Prolixibacter sp. NT017: one gene and its partner. The protein of the gene in region 2 binds, or shares a complex with, the protein of the main gene of each other region. Links are inferred from orthologs where the notes say so. Each region holds a gene or a part of one and is shown on either strand. Other genes may lie near its edges.

Region 1 (8,015 bases), 270 kb from region 2 along the record:
GGTGTTGCAACAGGTTTCATCGCTTCCATCGGATTTACCGTCGAGACTTCGATTTTTCCTTCGGGAGTTTCCTGCACAACGACGTTGCAGGGAAGCATAATTCCAATCTTGTCGTTACTCTCGAGTGCCTGATGCGCTAAAGCCGGGTTGCAGGCCCCCAGAATTTTGTACTTTCTGAAGTCCACATCGATTTTCTTTTTCAGCGTATCTTTCACATCAATTTCGGTAATAACACCAAAACCCTGGTCCTTCAAGGCCGATGTGACTTTGTCTAAAGCATTTTCAAATGAGGTATCAGTTAATGTTTTTGCCAGATAAAATTCCATAATATATCTCCTTTTTGTTGTTACTAACAAGTAATTTGAAAAACTGTTCAGTTCCTGTTCTTTTAAAACAGTACCAAATCAAAAATATTGAAAAATGTAGATATATAAAATAGTGGCTTATTTGAATTTATTTTAAAAGAAACGAGGCAATGCCCTATGCATCGCCCCGTTTGCCATGGAAAGTTAATGTGAACCTTAGATATCAACGTTTAGTTTGTGTGTTTTTCAAACGCCGTCAGATGAGCTCCATCAGCATTGATGAAATTATTGTAGATGGTTGTTAAATCGGGAAGAACCGTTCTTCCTAGCGCATTATTGAGCGAATCAAGTTCGAGTTGCTCAATAATGGCTCCGGTTTCCATTGCCTGAAGTAGGGAAACTCCACCATAAGTGATGGCTTCATCGTAAGCGTCAGACATATCGTCATCGTTATATAAGCCGATACCAAGATCAACTTCTCCGTCTTTTGTCGGGTCAGTTTCACTATACTTGACAAATAGGTTCTGAAGAACTTTCCAGTGACGATATTCAGCTTCGGAAATATTCCCCAGAATGGGCATCGTCGAATAGGTTTGGCCTAAAGTAGTGTATACTTCGTAGGCCATTTTCTCCAATTTCACCAGGTAGATTAAATCATTCAACTCGGCTTCAGACAGTGTTGCTGTGGTTGTTCCGTCAGTGGTGCCGCAGGGACCGAGTCCGCATGGACAATCGTTGGTATAAGGTCCCAAGCCACATCCCGGACAGGTTCCACCTCCACCATTTCCAGGAGCGGTTTGATCTTCCAGGATATCCGTTACAACGGGATCCAGAATTGTTAAATCTTCTTCTGAAAAGAAGTCTCCAAAATCGTCAGCTATCAGCTCCCAATTATATTCGACTCCTACTTTCAGGAGGTTCCAGTTGTACGCTTTCAGGTGATGTGGCTCGGCAGTCTCCAAACAGCTGTAAACAGCCAACGCCTCGGAAATAGCAGCGTCAGTAGCAGAAGTTGTGGCCTTGGAGACATTCAGGATTTCGAGACACTCGATGAGATACCCCACCTTGAATGCCTTGGTCACATCGTCGCCTGCAAAGTCAAGCATACTACTATAAACCGTTGTGAAGTCATCATTTTCATCATCGAAGACACCGGGGCCATAGGCAACGCCATCACCATCGCGGGTTGGGTCATCGAGGTTGTCGTAGGTTGCAATCAGATCGCTGATACGTGTCCAGTGTACCAGTTCGCTCGCTGCAGTATGTTCAAAAACCGGATTGTCGGGAAACAACGCGCTTAATTCGCTGTACAGATCGTGAGCGAGCTTTTCCGTTTTGGCCAACGTAAGCAGATCCACCTCCCAAACTTCCAGATCTTCGTTCAACTGTGCGGTCATCATCGCTCCTTCCTTTGACTTCTCCGGGCCATCCGTTATTGAGTTGTCCTGTGTACAGGAAGGAATGAATAAGCCAAGCAACAGCAGGTAGCTGATGAAAGACAATACATACTTTTTCATGGAAACAGACTTTTTAAAGGTTAATTTTTTGTTGAGGAACAAGGTTGGGTCTGAAACATAGCGTAGATAAACAGTCAGCCGAATTGTAAAGACCATTTATCTGCAAATAGGAATACACGATTCTTCTCTCTTTTATCGGGATAAAAAAGAAATGAGAATCACTTTAAATAGTTGAGGAAGATGGATGGTGATACTTTAGTCTGGTTGGGGAAGCAGTTGTTTGCCGAAAAATCGTATGGTCTGGTTTAGACAACTAAATTACAATTTCTTATCGTAAAAAGGAATATGCTTATTGCAAAAAAAGAAAACCCCGGCCGTAGCCAGGGTCTTCAGTTATCGTAAATGAATGAATTCTATTCCTGTGCAGCCAGCAGGATTTCCATGATTTTCTTACCAGCTGTGGTAACAGAAGTTCCGGGGCCAAAGATGGCCACGACACCAGCATCGTAAAGGTACTGGTAGTCCTGTGAAGGAATTACTCCACCGGCAATCACCATGATGTCCTCGCGACCCAGTTTCTTCAGTTCCTCGATGACGGCAGGCACCAGTGTTTTATGCCCGGCAGCCAATGAAGATACTCCCAGCACATGCACGTCGTTTTCGACGGCTTGCTTGGCAGCTTCTTCCGGAGTCTGGAACAGCGGTCCCATATCCACGTCAAAACCGAGGTCGGCATAACCGGTCGCTACCACTTTGGCACCGCGGTCGTGTCCGTCCTGTCCCATTTTAGCAATCATGATACGCGGCTGACGTCCTTCTTTCTCTGCAAATTTTTCGACGAGACTGCGAGCCTCACCGAACTCTTTATCGTTTTTCGCTTCTGATGAATACACTCCTGAAATGGTTCTGATTACTGCTTTGTAACGTCCGACAACTTTTTCACAAGCATAGGAAATTTCTCCCAAAGTTGCACGCTTTTTCGCTGCATCGATGGCGAGTTCCAGCAAGTTCCCTTTTCCGGTTTCCGCGCAACGGGTAATGGCTTCCAGCGAAGCTTTCACCTCAGCTTCGTTTCGTTCGGCACGCAGTTTTTCCAAACGGGCAAGTTGCGATTTCCGCACAGCGGTATTGTCAATTTCCAGAATGTCAATCGGATCCTGCTTGTCGAGTTTGTAACGGTTCACACCAACAATGGTCTGACTTCCCGAGTCAATGCGTCCCTGTGCACGGGCAGCAGCCTCTTCTATACGCATTTTCGGAACGCCGGTTTCGATGGCTTTCGCCATACCGCCAAGCTCTTCTACCTCTTCAATCAGCTTCCACGCTTTGTCGGCCAATTCTTTGGTCAACGATTCCACGTAGTAAGAACCTGCCCAAGGATCGAGTGAACGACAAATTTCGGTTTCCTGCTGAATATAAAGCTGCGTGTTACGAGCAATACGTGCAGAAAAATCGGTTGGCAGCGCGATTGCTTCATCGAGTGCGTTGGTGTGCAGCGACTGGGTGTGTCCCAGTGCGGCAGCCATGGCTTCGATTGCTGTACGTCCAACGTTGTTAAACGGATCCTGCTCGGTCAACGACCAGCCGGAAGTTTGTGAGTGGGTACGCAGTGCCATCGATTTCGGGTTCTTCGGACCGAATTTCTTCACGATTTTGGCCCAGAGCATACGGGCTGCACGCATCTTGGCAATTTCCATGAAGTGGTTCATTCCGATTGCCCAGAAGAATGAAAGGCGAGGCGCAAATGCATCCACATCCAGACCCGCTTTTATTCCGGTTCGGATATAATCCAGTCCGTCGGCCAAAGTGTATGCCATTTCGATGTCGGCTGTAGCACCGGCTTCCTGCATATGGTATCCCGAAATGGAGATAGAGTTGAATTTCGGCATATTCTTCGAGGTAAACTCGAAAATGTCGGCGATGATTTTCATCGAGAATTCCGGCGGATAGATGTAAGTATTCCGCACCATGAACTCCTTCAGAATATCGTTTTGGATGGTTCCGGAAAGTTGCTCCAGTGTAGCACCCTGTTCCAGCCCAGTCACAATGTAGAAGGCCATAATCGGGAGAACGGCTCCGTTCATGGTCATCGAAACAGACATTTTGTCGAGCGGAATTTCGTCGAACAGGATTTTCATATCCAGAATCGAGTCGATGGCTACACCGGCTTTACCAACGTCACCTACTACGCGAGGATGGTCGGAGTCATAGCCACGGTGCGTTGCCAGATCGAATGCTACCGACAAACCTTTTTGTCCGGCAGCCAGGTTGCGGCGATAGAACGCATTCGATTCCTCTGCAGTCGAGAATCCGGCGTACTGGCGAATGGTCCAGGGGCGCATGGCGTACATGGCTGAGTAGGGACCCCGCAAAAATGGCGGCAGACCAGCGGCGTAATTCAGGTGTTCCATGCCTTCCAAATCGGCCTTGGTGTACACCGGTTTCACCGGAATTTGCTCCGGTGTTACCCAATCTTTTGAGATGTGGTTCTTTTCGGTCCACTCTTTCTCACTGTCTGTGCAGGTGGCTTTAGAACCTTTTATATTGATGTCTTTAAAATTCGGTTTCATTGCTTGAGTATTTTTTAGTGATGAATCATCGTTGCCTTCCGGGAAACCGGAAATCATCTTTTGCTCATCCCTTAATTAATTCCCAGTTTTTTATTGTAATCCTTCAGTGCTTCCAGTAAGTTGGTTTTCACATGAACGAAATTTTCGATGCCTTTGGCCTTGAGGTCGTCGGCGCAAGCCGGTGCTCCGGCAATTACGAAAATCGCATCATCTTTAATCAACTCGAAAGCCTGAGGTCCGAATTCGATGTATTCATCATCCGATGAGCAAAGCACGATAATATCGGCGTTGGCTTCTTTAGCGGCGTTCACACCAGCTTCAACACTGGCAAAGCCGTTGTTGTCGACAACTTCGTAACCGGCAATGGCGAAGAAATTGGACGAGAACTGCGCGCGGGCCTTGCGCATCGCCAGGTTACCGATGGTGAGCATAAATGCTTTTGGACGTTTTTTCGCTTTGGCGAAAACATCAGTTGCGTAACGCAGTTTTTCAAACTCGTCGGCACCACGGAACAGGCAAATAGGCTCTGCTTCTGCGCCGTCAATCTTTTGGCAAACAGGCTCGAAAAAGTGAGCGTTGAATTCAATCTTCGCTTGCTCGCTGAAGTTCGGGAATTGGTTAACACCCAACAGGCTTTCTTTCCGAATAGCAACTGCTTTGCGGCGTTTGTCTGCCATCTCGTTGACACGTTCCTGTACGAAGCCGGCACGGAAAGCAGCGAGGAAGCCACCTTTTTCCTGAACTTCCAGGAAGAGTTTCCAGGCCTCTTCAGCAATGGAATCGGTGAGTGACTCAATATAATAAGAACCAGCACCCGGGTCAACAATCTTATCGAGGTGTGATTCTTCTTTTAACAGAATCTGTTGGTTGCGGGCAATTCGTTCAGAAAACTCGCTGGTTTCTTCGAAAAACGAATTGAACGGAAGAACAGTCATTGAATCGGTTCCGCCCAGTGCAGCCGACATGGCTTCAGTCTGTGTCCGCAACATATTGACGTAGGCGTCATAAACGGTTTTGTTCCAGACAGAAGTTTCGGAGTGAACCTTCATCTTACCGGCACAACGGCAAATACCATCTTTGCATTCTCCTTCGCAATCACAGGTTTCGTCACATTGGCATTCGGGTTTGTAAGCCGAAACAATCTGAGCCCAAAGCAGGCGACCGGCACGCAGTTTGGCCAGCTCCATGAAATAGTTTCCGCCAATACCGAGATTGAAACGAATTTTCGGTGCTGCCACTCCTGCGTTCATTCCCAACTCAGTCAGCTGGCTCAGGTATTCAGCACCCATAGCCAGTGAGAAAGCCAGTTCCTGAACGCAGGAAGAACCTGCGTTGTTGAAGTTCTTTCCGTCGATTGCAATGACTTGCAGATTGGGCATTTCAGCCGCCGCGTCCACCGCTTTCTTCACGGTAGTGAAAGTATCAGTGTCCGATGCCGGCATTTTGCCTTTCAGCACCAGTTCGCTTAGCGCATCATAGTTGATAGAAGCATTGACCGTCTTCGGGTCATAACCTCTTTTTTTCGTATGAGCGATAAAAGCTTCAGCTAACTGTGGCACATGGCCCGAAACAACAAAGTTGATTTCAGCTGCTTCGAGACAAATATCTTTCAGTAAAACATCCAGATCGGAATCAGAGATGACCTTGCCATCAGCAATAACGAATCCGAGCGAATTCACTCCCTTATTCAGAATCGTCAATGCTTTAGCGTTGGCTGCAGCCAGGTCGGTTACCTGAATATCCTGTCGAATGAACCAGTCGTTATTTTGCTTTCTGTTTCCACGCACGTAAGGATAACTGCCGGGAAGCGCGTTGAGATATCCTTTGTCCTCCAGGTTTTCCTGGCGGTAGAACGGTTGAACGTTAAACCCTTCGTTGGTGCGCCAAACAAGGGCTCTCTCATAATCCTTCCCCTTCAGGTCGGTATTGATTTTCTCAACCCATTCTTTGGTTGATACAGGTGGAAAATCTTTAAACAGGTTTATATCTTTCTCTGCCATAACAATGTAACTGTTTAGAAAAATCGTGGCCAAAGTTAAAGGTTTTATACTAGTTGTTTCTAAAAAATCTACGCTTTTTTACTGAATTTGATAATAATCATGAGTTTGGATTTGGAAGAGGGAGAGGTTACTGAAGAGAAAATTATTTATGACACTGTAACCATCTTCTCCCGGCTCCGTATCAACTAATAACTTTGCGTATTTTTTAGTTTGTTTTTGGGGTTTATTTTGATCAAATGCAAAGTTAAATGGTTTTGGTTGTCAGTCGTATAGACTGACATATTAGGGTAATATTAGTTGTTTGATTAAAAGGTGACAGAAGCCATTCTGCCACCTTTTATTTTTTTGGGATGGTTCGATCAATGATCTTCAAAAAAGGATATTTCTATCTGAAAACAATAGCCTTTAGGGGAAGTGTGATAGAGTATAATTATAAAAATGATAATATGTGAATATTATAATATGTTATCACAGGATTACTCTTCCACGTGAAATTTCAGTTGTTCTCTCGATAAAAACTTATCAGCAGCTGGCCCTATTTTAGTTCATCAATTTTTTCCGGCGGTTGGGCTAGTACAGCTTTTTGCCCTTTCTGTACAATGGGGCGCTGCAACAACCTCGGGTTCTCTATCAGAATCTGAAGCCACTCTTCGGTTGAAAATTCTTTCCCTTTCAGCTCTTTTTTGTAATAATCTTCCTGTTTGCGAACGAGATCTTCAGCTTTTAAGCCGGTTTGTTTCAGCAGTGTGGTGAGCTCGTTAACCGAGAGATTATCCTTCAAATAGAGACGTACTTCGTGTTCGATGTTGTTTTCTTCGAGGTACTTAAGACCGGCACGCGATTTGGCACAGCGTGGATTGTGGTAAATGGTCATCATAGTTCAGCGAATTAAATTACTGTTATCAGTCATGAACAGTTTGCCGGGCATTCAGTTTAAGAGAAACAAAAAAGTATCTTACAGACCGTGTATTCACGGCAAACACCAACAAATACTGAGGACGCATGGACGCGGATGTTATCATATTTGATTTTGACGGAACACTGGCCGATTCGGCGCCGGTGATGGCTGATTGTGCCAATGAGCTGGCGGAGAAATATCGTTACCCAAAGACAGATGACTGGCGGAAAAACCGGAACAAAAGTACCAAAGAACTTCTGCGCGAATCGGGAATTTCATGGTACCGGCTTCCTTTTTTCATGCGTGACATGAAGCGAATGTTCCGAAGTAAGATGACATCGGTGAAGCCGTTCGAGGGAATTAAAGAAATGCTGGATGCCTTAAGTCGTGACAAGCGGCTGCTGGTGTTAACGAGTAACAAATTCGAAGTAGTAACCGAATTCCTGAAACGAAATGGCCTTGAATATTTTGATCGGATGGAATGCAATATTCCCCTTTTCGGGAAGAGTAAAGCGCTGGAGCGTTTGTTGAAAAGCGAATCGCTGTCGGCTGACGATGTGGTTTATGTGGGTGATGAAGTGCGCGACATTGAAGCATGTCATGAGGTTGCAGTACCAGTGGTTGCCGTTACCTGGGGAATGAATACCCGGCAGCGTTTGACGGAGCTAAATCCCGGCTGGCTGGCCGACTCGCCCAACGAGTTGGTTGGCATTCTTCAAAACAACAAAAGCCCGAACCATTCGGGATGAATGTCTCCAGGCTTTAATTGTATGTTTGAAGTTGTC
Region 2 (7,865 bases):
ACTGGCAACCACGTTGTTCAGAAAGAGATTAGCCTTCTCGAAAATATCGTAGAAATAGAGGTAATTCTCCGAGAACTCAAACTCATCGACGTTGAAATGCCGCATGGCCACCGGTCGGAAGATATTCAGCGAGGTAAACATCCAGCAACGGCCCGAGCCTTTTTGGTCGGTGATGCCGGAAATATCATCTACTTTGTATTTGAAATGCTGGTCAACTTTGTCCACATTGTCGCGGTTCAGCGCCAGCTTGTTGATATCGTTGTTCGAAAGCGCATTTTCCATCGCTTTGGTGTACGAATCTTCCTTGTACGATTGTCTGATTTTCTGTAGTTGGTCTGCTGTCAGTGCCCCCGATTGAGCCCAGGCCGCTGTGGCACTCCACACTCCCAGCAACAACAGCAATGTCAGTTTTTTCATCATATTCACTTATCGTTTTGTTTAAAGTTGAACGGTAAATATAATTATATGAAGAAACCTGTCGGGAAACTTTCGTCAGTTTTTAACTTAATGTGGCGCATTCAACCCCCAAATGCCCGGATTTTGAGTTACTCCCGTTTTGCCGAAGTACTATTCTCATTGAATTGAAGTATCCCGGTTTCCCGGAAGGCATTCGTCACACTGAAAGAGGTGCCTCAGTTTCCGGAGGGTGTTCACCTCACTGAGATGAAGTGCCTGAGTTGCGATAGGAGACTCGTCACCCTGAAAAGAAGCTCCTCAGTTGTGGCAGGACACTCATCACACTGAAATGAAGTGCCTCAGTTTCGGGAAGGCGTCCATCGCACTGAAACGAAACGTCTCAGTTTCGGGAGGACGCTTTTCACACCGAAAAGAGGTGCCTCAGTTCCCGGAGGGTATTCATCACGCTGAAGTGAAGTGCCTCAGTTTCGGGAGGTACTAAATCAGATTTGAATTTTTTCCCTCAGTTTCGGGGAGATGTTCGTGCACGCTGCAATGAAGCGCCCCAGTTTCGGGAGGACGCTTTTCACACCGAAAGGAGGTGCCTCAGTTCCCGGAGGGTATTCATCACGCTGAAGTGAAGCGCCTCAGTTTCGGGAGGAGCTGCATTTAATTGCCGATGTGCTTCCCCGGTTTGAGGAAGTACGAAATCACATTCTGATTTAGTCCCTCCGTTTCCGGAAGTATTAAATCCGATCCGAATGAAGCGTCTCAGTTTCCGGGAGAATACCCGTTACAATGCGTGGAGGCGCTCCTTTGCACCTAACGGGAAAGAGACAAGGTTCAGGCAAGCATAAAAAAACCCTCCGGTATGGCAGTAACCGGAGGGTTCGTATCCCGATAGAATTAAATCTCTGTTTAAATGTGGATCACCTCGTCGAAAGCGGCAGCAGCAGCTTCCATCACTGCTTCGCTCATGGTTGGGTGCGGGTGAACCGATTTGATGAGCTCGTGACCGGTAATTTCCAGCTTGCGGGCTACTACCAGCTCGGCAATCATTTCGGTTACATTGGCACCAATCAGGTGGGCGCCGAGCAATTCGCCGTATTTGGCATCGAAAATCAGTTTCACAAAACCGTCGGCAGCACCGGCCGATTTTGCTTTACCGGATGCCGTGAACGGGAATTTACCGACTTTCAGTTCGTAACCAGCTTCCTTCGCAGCTTTCTCGGTCATACCGACTGAAGCAATCTCAGGGGTGGTGTACGTGTTGGCCGGAATATTTCCATAATCGAGCGGCTGCGGATTTTCACCGGCAATCTTCTCAACACAGATAATACCTTCGGCGGAAGCCACGTGTGCCAGTGCCGGTCCGTGAACGATATCACCGATGGCATAAACACCTTCCACGTTGGTGCGGTAATAATCGTCTACCTTGATTTTACCTTTCTCGGTAGCAATCTTCATCTCTTCCAGGCCAATGCCCTCGAGGTTCGGCTCGATACCAACCGCTGAAAGTACGATGTCGGCTTCAATCTGCTCTTCGCCTTTCTTGGTTTTCACGGTTACCTTGCATTTCTTGCCTGAAGTGTCAACCTTTTCGACCGAAGAATTCACCATTACTTTCATACCCATTTTCTTGAACGAGCGTCCAAGCTGAGCAGCTACATCGGCGTCTTCGTTCGGAACCAGGGTCGGCATGAATTCGACCAACGTTACTTTGGTTCCGATAGCTGAATAGAAATAGGCAAACTCGCTTCCGATGGCTCCGGACCCGACAACCACCATGCTTTCGGGTTGTTTATCGAGTGAAAGAGCCTCGCGGTAACCGATAATTTTTTTACCATCCTGCGGCAGGTTGGGCAGCTGCTTCGAGTGAGCACCTGTGGCCAACAGAATGTGCTTGGCTGTATACTTTTCTTTTTTCCCTTTGCTGTCGGTTACTTCAACGGTGTTTTTGGCAACGAGCTTTCCAAAACCTTCAATCTTTTCAACTTTATTCTTCTTGAAAAGAAACTGAACGCCGTTGCTCATGCCACCGGCTACGTCACGACTTCGTTTTACCATGCTGGTAAAATCGGCCTTGATATCGCCGTCGATGGCTACACCGTAATCGGCTGCGTGTTTGGTATATTCGAAAACCTGCGCGCTTTTCAGCAACGATTTGGTCGGAATACATCCCCAGTTCAGGCAGATTCCACCCACGTTTTCTTTCTCAACTACAGCTACTTTTAAACCGAGCTGCGAGGCCCTGATAGCGGCAACATATCCGCCCGGACCACTTCCTATAACTAAAAGATCGTAGTTCATTTTTTTATCAATCGTTTTCCGGAAAAAAATTTTTCACTTCTTCCAACAAAGAAAAGTTCGTTATGTTCGGGGAAGCCGTAAGCAAAAAAAGCCGCCCCTTGCGGAACGGCTTTTTGGTAGTACAAATATTTTATTCGCCAAATACTTCTTTCAGCTTTTGCTCCAACGCCGGACCACGAAGGTTTTTAGCGATGATCTTTCCATCTTTATCCAACAACAGTGAGTGCGGAATACTGGTCACGCCATATTCGCGGGCCACTTTATTGTTCCAGTATTGCAGGTCGGAAACCTGGTGCCAGGTCAGGTGATCATCCTTAATGGCTTTCACCCACGCGTCATGATCACGATCGAGTGATACTCCCAGAACCGTGAAGCCTTTATCCTTGTACTCGTTGTACACTTTTACCACGTTCGGATTTTCCTGACGACAGGGAGCACACCACGATGCCCAGAAATCGAGCAGTACATATTTTCCGCGAAGTGAAGACAATGTAAATGGATTTCCGTCCGGATCGTTCATGGTAAAATCGGGAGCCACGGCACCAATTCCGGTTACACGACGCTGATCGGCCATCTTCTGCAGCTCTTTTACATAAATCGATTCCTTGATAGAAGGATCGAAGGATGCAATTAATGTATCCAGATCATTGTATGTTGCAGTCTGTCCAAACTGCCACAAAGCAACGAAAGGAGCAACTGTGCTGTTTTTGTGCTCACGAATAAAATTCTTGGCAAAAACTTTCTGGTTGTCAACCATTGCCTCGATGTCAATCTGGGCTTTCTTCATGCCGTCTTCATCTCCACTCATGCGGGCTTTGGCATATCGTTGCTGAATATCTTTAGCCTCGCTGGAAAGACGCTTCATTTCATCAGTAAACTGCGTGAAAATTTCGTTAGACTCGGAACCGGTAACCACCGTTTTGTCCAAACTATCGGCGTAAGCTTTCACATTAATCTTTCCGTTTTCAGCAAAGAACTGGGAAACCAGTTTCTTCTGACCTAAACGAATAACGCGCAATTCAGGTAAATCCGTCTTGCCTTTCAGCACAAAATTGCCGTCCTCAAGCTTGGCTGTGTCTTCCACATTCCACTTGGTTCCGTCGTATTTTAACAAAGCCACTTCACCAGTATTCTGGCCCTGGATATTTCCTTTAATAATAAATCCATCAGGTGATGAACAAGCTGCAAAAGCCGACAAGGCAAGCAGCAAAAACAGGAATTTTTTCATTCGATTTAGTTTTTTCATAGTTGCTTATACTATCCTTCTATCAGATATTTTCTTACTCTAACAAAACAATAATTGAACATATTTCAATGTGATAAACAAAGTTATCAAAAGATCTGAATCAGTAAAACGAATCTCAAATTCCTGGATTACATAACGTACACCGCAATATTTTTCTGAGTTTCAGGAGTTGTCATTAGCCGTTCAGGCAAAGTTATTCCGGCTTTTCATCTTTGCTTTCGAACGTTTTGAAGTAGATATCGAGCAACCTTCGGGCAGCCACAAACGAACTGATCTCGTCACTCAGAACTGCTTTTTCCATTCCATCCAACTGCTTTTTTATCTCCGGATTACCATAAAAATTGTTTCTCAGCGTTTCGTTTACCGATTCGTACATCCAGTATTTTGCTTGTTCCCGACGACGGTAATTGAAAAATCCATTCTTCCGGGTCCGATTAACGTAGTCATTCACCGTATCCCAAACTTCGGTGATGCCTGTGCCTACCAGCGATGAACAGGTGAGCACCTTCGGAATCCATCCCGATTCCGTGGGCGGGAAAAGATGCAGTGCATTGCGGAATTGCGAAGCGGCCATGTTGGCTTTCTCGATGTTACTGCCATCAGCCTTGTTGATGGCTATGGCATCGGACATCTCGATGATGCCGCGTTTGATTCCCTGCAACTCGTCGCCAGCTCCCGCTATTTGAATTAACAGGAAGAAATCGACCATCGAGTGCACTGCTGTTTCGGATTGTCCAACTCCTACGGTTTCGATAAAAATGGTATCAAATCCAGCGGCTTCGCATAGAACAATAGTTTCTCTTGTCTTCCGGGCCACGCCGCCCAGCGAACCTGCCGAAGGACTGGGACGGATGTAAGCGTTGGGATCACCAGACAAGCTTTCCATCCGGGTTTTGTCACCAAGAATTGAACCTTTCGTCCGCTCGGAACTTGGGTCAATGGCAAGAACGGCCAGCTTTCCACCATTTCCGGTGATGTGCTTGCCCAACGCCTCGATAAATGTACTTTTTCCCGCTCCGGGCACACCGGTAATTCCCAACCGGGTTGAGTTCCCGGCAAACGGCAGGCATTTAATAATAATGTCCTGCGCCAGCTGCTGATGTTCGGGATTGCTACTTTCCACCAGCGTTACCGCCTGACTAAGCAGCGTACGGTTTCCATCCAGAATTCCTTTCACATACTCGTCCGCCGGAAGCAATTTGCGTTTTCGTTTGCTCAGAAACCGCTTCACAGAATCTTCATTCACCGAATCGGGCTGCTCAATTCCTTTATTTACGTTCAATCCGAGGTAGTTCGGATCATTTTCAGGGTGGTCGTTATGATGATTATCCTTGCTCATTTTATTGTTCACTTTCCTGCGAAATTACAATTTTTTACCCCGTTTACACGGAATAATCAGCGTATTCGGACATAAAAAAACCTCCATAAAAATGGAGGTTCTCCTGATGAATATCTTTGAATCGGGTTATGACTTCACATTTCCGGTAATCCGTAAAATCGTGGTTGGCTGATCGGGATCGTTCGTGATAACCGTAATCGATTTATTCTGACGACCACGCTTGCCATGCGAATTAAAGACCACTTTCAAATCGGTGCTTTGGCCCGGCTTAATAACGGTTGTAGCCGGAGTAACGGCAGTACATCCGCACGATGCCCGGATGCGACGGATAACCAAATCGCTCTTACCGGTATTCTTAATCTGGAAAACGTGATTCACTTTCTGTCCTTCACTGATTTCGCCGAAATTAAACACGCGCTCGTCAAAACCAACTTTAGGCGAATTGGCCAACTGTTGCGGAGTGAGTTTCGAAAAGTCTTCCACAATCGTAGCGCTAACACCAATGGAGTAATTATAGTTCGATTCACCGTTTTCGGTCAAATACACCCGGTCGATCACAAATCCGTATTCTTTCTTTTTCGAGGCATCGTAGGTTACCACGAAATGGCCTTTCTTACCCGGCTCTACCGTCTTCGGAACAATGTCCACTTTCAGATATGACGGTGCCTGCTTCACACCAATCGTCACCGGCTTGTCGCCCAGGTTAACGAATTGAAGGCTGTCGGTTCTGACCTCATCATCTTTAATTTTCACAAAAGCCAGATGATTGGTACGCATCCTGATCAAACCTACCTCGCGCGGGTAAAGCTCTTCAGGTGTTTTCACGCGGGGAATCACCTTACCGCGAATCTTCAGAACCACCATCGGATTCGTTGCATTTGAGGAGATACTAATCGTCTTGGTAAAATTTCCCGGACGGTTACGCGGATTGTAAGTTACCCTGATATGGCCCTCGTCACCGGGTGACACAGGTTTCCGGGTCCACTCCGGGGTTGTACAACCACACGAAGAACGCACATAGGAAACAATCAAAGGCGCATTACCCGTATTTTTAAATTTGAAATCATACGATACATTCCCTTGTTCTTCCTTGAATGTACCAAAGTTATGTTCCAGGTTATCGAATTTTATGGTGGCCCGGTTTTGTGCGACCGCCGAATTCAAACCCGCCATGAACAGAAATAATACTAAAACAGAAACAGTTCTCTTCATAATACAACATTTTATCTGAACAAAACTAATAAAATTATGATTCGCTTATTGAGACCAACTTCAGATAATGGCCTGTAAAAGCACCAGTTTTAACATTCTTTAATTCTATTTAGGAATTAGGCAGCGTCCGGCTCTTTACGTTCTAATAACGTTGTACTTTGGGAATTTCGTATCTTCGACAAAAACTATGATCTATGGAACTATCGCAGGTTTTGTTGCTGGTTCTGGTCGGATTTACCGCCGGGATCGTTAGTGGAGCACTCGGTGTGGGCGGCGGTATTGTCCTGATTCCGGCTTTGGTCTATCTCTTCGGAATGGAACAACACACCGCGCAGGGAACCAGTTTGGCTATCCTCTTACCGCCTACCGGGATTCTGGCAGCCATGGCTTACCAGAAACAGGGTTTCATCAACTGGAAATATGCTATTATCATTACCTTAATCTTCGTTTTGGGTGCCTGGGTTGGAGCACAGTTTTCCATCGCCGTTCCCGAGAAGTTGATGCGACGAATCTTTGCGTTATTCCTGTTAATTGTCGGAGCTAAAATGTTTTTTGGAAAATGATGGAATTGAAGAAAGAGATACAACAACTGGCACAACAATATTTCAACGACACGGTCGCCATCCGTCGCCACTTACACCAATACCCCGAGTTGTCATTCGAAGAGTTTGAAACCTCCGATTTTATCCAAAAGCAATTGGACGAAATAGGTGTTTCCTATCGGACGGGAATTGTCAAAACCGGCATCATTGCCCGGCTTGACGGAAAACTGCCGGGAGGACGAACGATTGCGTTGCGCGCTGACATCGATGCCCTTCCGATTGTCGAAAACTCAAACGATAGTTACTGCTCCCTCAACCGGGGCGTGATGCATGCCTGCGGACACGATGCACACTCCGCCTCTTTATTGGGAGTTATTCGAATCTTGAAGAAACTGGAACACAAACTTCGCGGTACGTTCCTGTTTATCTTCCAGCCGGGAGAAGAACAATTCCCCGGAGGCGGAAAACTGTTATTGGAATCGGGAGCATTGAACGATCCGAAACCGGAACTGATTCTGGCTCAACATGTGCTACCGGAAATGGAAGCCGGCCATGTTGGTTTCCGACCCGGGATGTATATGGCTTCCGGCGACGAAATCTTTTTCACCGTTAGGGGAAAAGGCGGACACGGAGCTTTGCCACACAAACTGACGGATACCGTTTTAACAACCGCACACATCATTACTGCGCTGCAGCAAGTAGTGAGCCGTAACGCTCCGGCCGATATCCCATCGGTGCTTTCTTTCGGAAGAGTAATTGCTGAAGGAGCCACAAACATCATCCCCGATGAAGTGTATGTATCCGGTACGTTCCGCACCAT

Evidence for each region. Proteins that work in one complex are often made in the same cells at the same time.
Region 1: the proteins of meaB (region 2) and scpA are in contact, whole or in part, in a crystal structure (PDB 8DPB), measured with the Methylorubrum extorquens proteins. The link is inferred for Prolixibacter sp. NT017 from one-to-one orthologs. Residues at the interface, in SOR26638.1 of Methylorubrum extorquens: Arg20, Ala21, Ala24, Arg25, Thr28, Ser32, Arg33, Arg34, His37, Thr98, Gly99, Gly100, Ser101, Ile102, Leu103, Lys106, Thr107, Ala110, Ala113, Ile114, Asp115, Arg116, Ala118, Phe119, Ile120, Arg121, Pro122, Pro124; in SOR27001.1 of Methylorubrum extorquens: Glu577, Glu578, Asn579, Asp580, Gly581, Arg582, Arg583, Arg585, His596, Ala604, Ser605, Ala608, Asp609, Gly611, Phe612, Asp613, Val614, Asp615, Ile616, Gly617, Pro618, Leu619, Glu625, Arg628, Gln629, Val631, Glu632, Asn633, Asp634, Glu661.

Annotation. Positions count from the first base shown.
Region 1 is NZ_BLAV01000001.1:4,006,529-4,014,543, reverse strand. Bases 1,755-4,675 are described here. They hold scpA (methylmalonyl-CoA mutase), read right to left. Parts: upstream 4,333-4,675; coding sequence 2,176-4,332; downstream 1,755-2,175. Other genes in these bases: GJU87_RS16765 (methylmalonyl-CoA mutase family protein), read right to left, coding at 4,404-4,675; GJU87_RS16775 (DUF2202 domain-containing protein), read right to left, coding at 1,755-1,822. Also shown: GJU87_RS16780 (DUF302 domain-containing protein), read right to left, coding at 1-326; more of GJU87_RS16775, read right to left, coding at 536-1,754; more of GJU87_RS16765, read right to left, coding at 4,676-6,332; arsC (arsenate reductase (glutaredoxin)), read right to left, coding at 6,868-7,209; GJU87_RS16755 (HAD-IA family hydrolase), read left to right, coding at 7,335-7,979. UniProt on the Escherichia coli protein: Catalyzes the interconversion of succinyl-CoA and methylmalonyl-CoA. Could be part of a pathway that converts succinate to propionate.
Region 2 is NZ_BLAV01000001.1:3,740,770-3,748,634, forward strand. Bases 3,219-5,989 are described here. They hold meaB (methylmalonyl Co-A mutase-associated GTPase MeaB), read right to left. Parts: upstream 5,292-5,989; coding sequence 4,146-5,291; downstream 3,219-4,145. Other genes in these bases: GJU87_RS15625 (TlpA disulfide reductase family protein), read right to left, coding at 3,219-3,934; GJU87_RS15635 (DUF1573 domain-containing protein), read right to left, coding at 5,418-5,989. Outside these bases: GJU87_RS15615 (aminopeptidase C), read right to left, coding at 1-420; lpdA (dihydrolipoyl dehydrogenase), read right to left, coding at 1,315-2,706; more of GJU87_RS15625, read right to left, coding at 2,837-3,218; more of GJU87_RS15635, read right to left, coding at 5,990-6,503; GJU87_RS15640 (sulfite exporter TauE/SafE family protein), read left to right, coding at 6,698-7,066; GJU87_RS15645 (M20 family metallopeptidase), read left to right, coding at 7,063-7,865. UniProt on the Escherichia coli protein: Binds and hydrolyzes GTP. Likely functions as a G-protein chaperone that assists AdoCbl cofactor delivery to the methylmalonyl-CoA mutase (MCM) ScpA and reactivation of the enzyme during catalysis.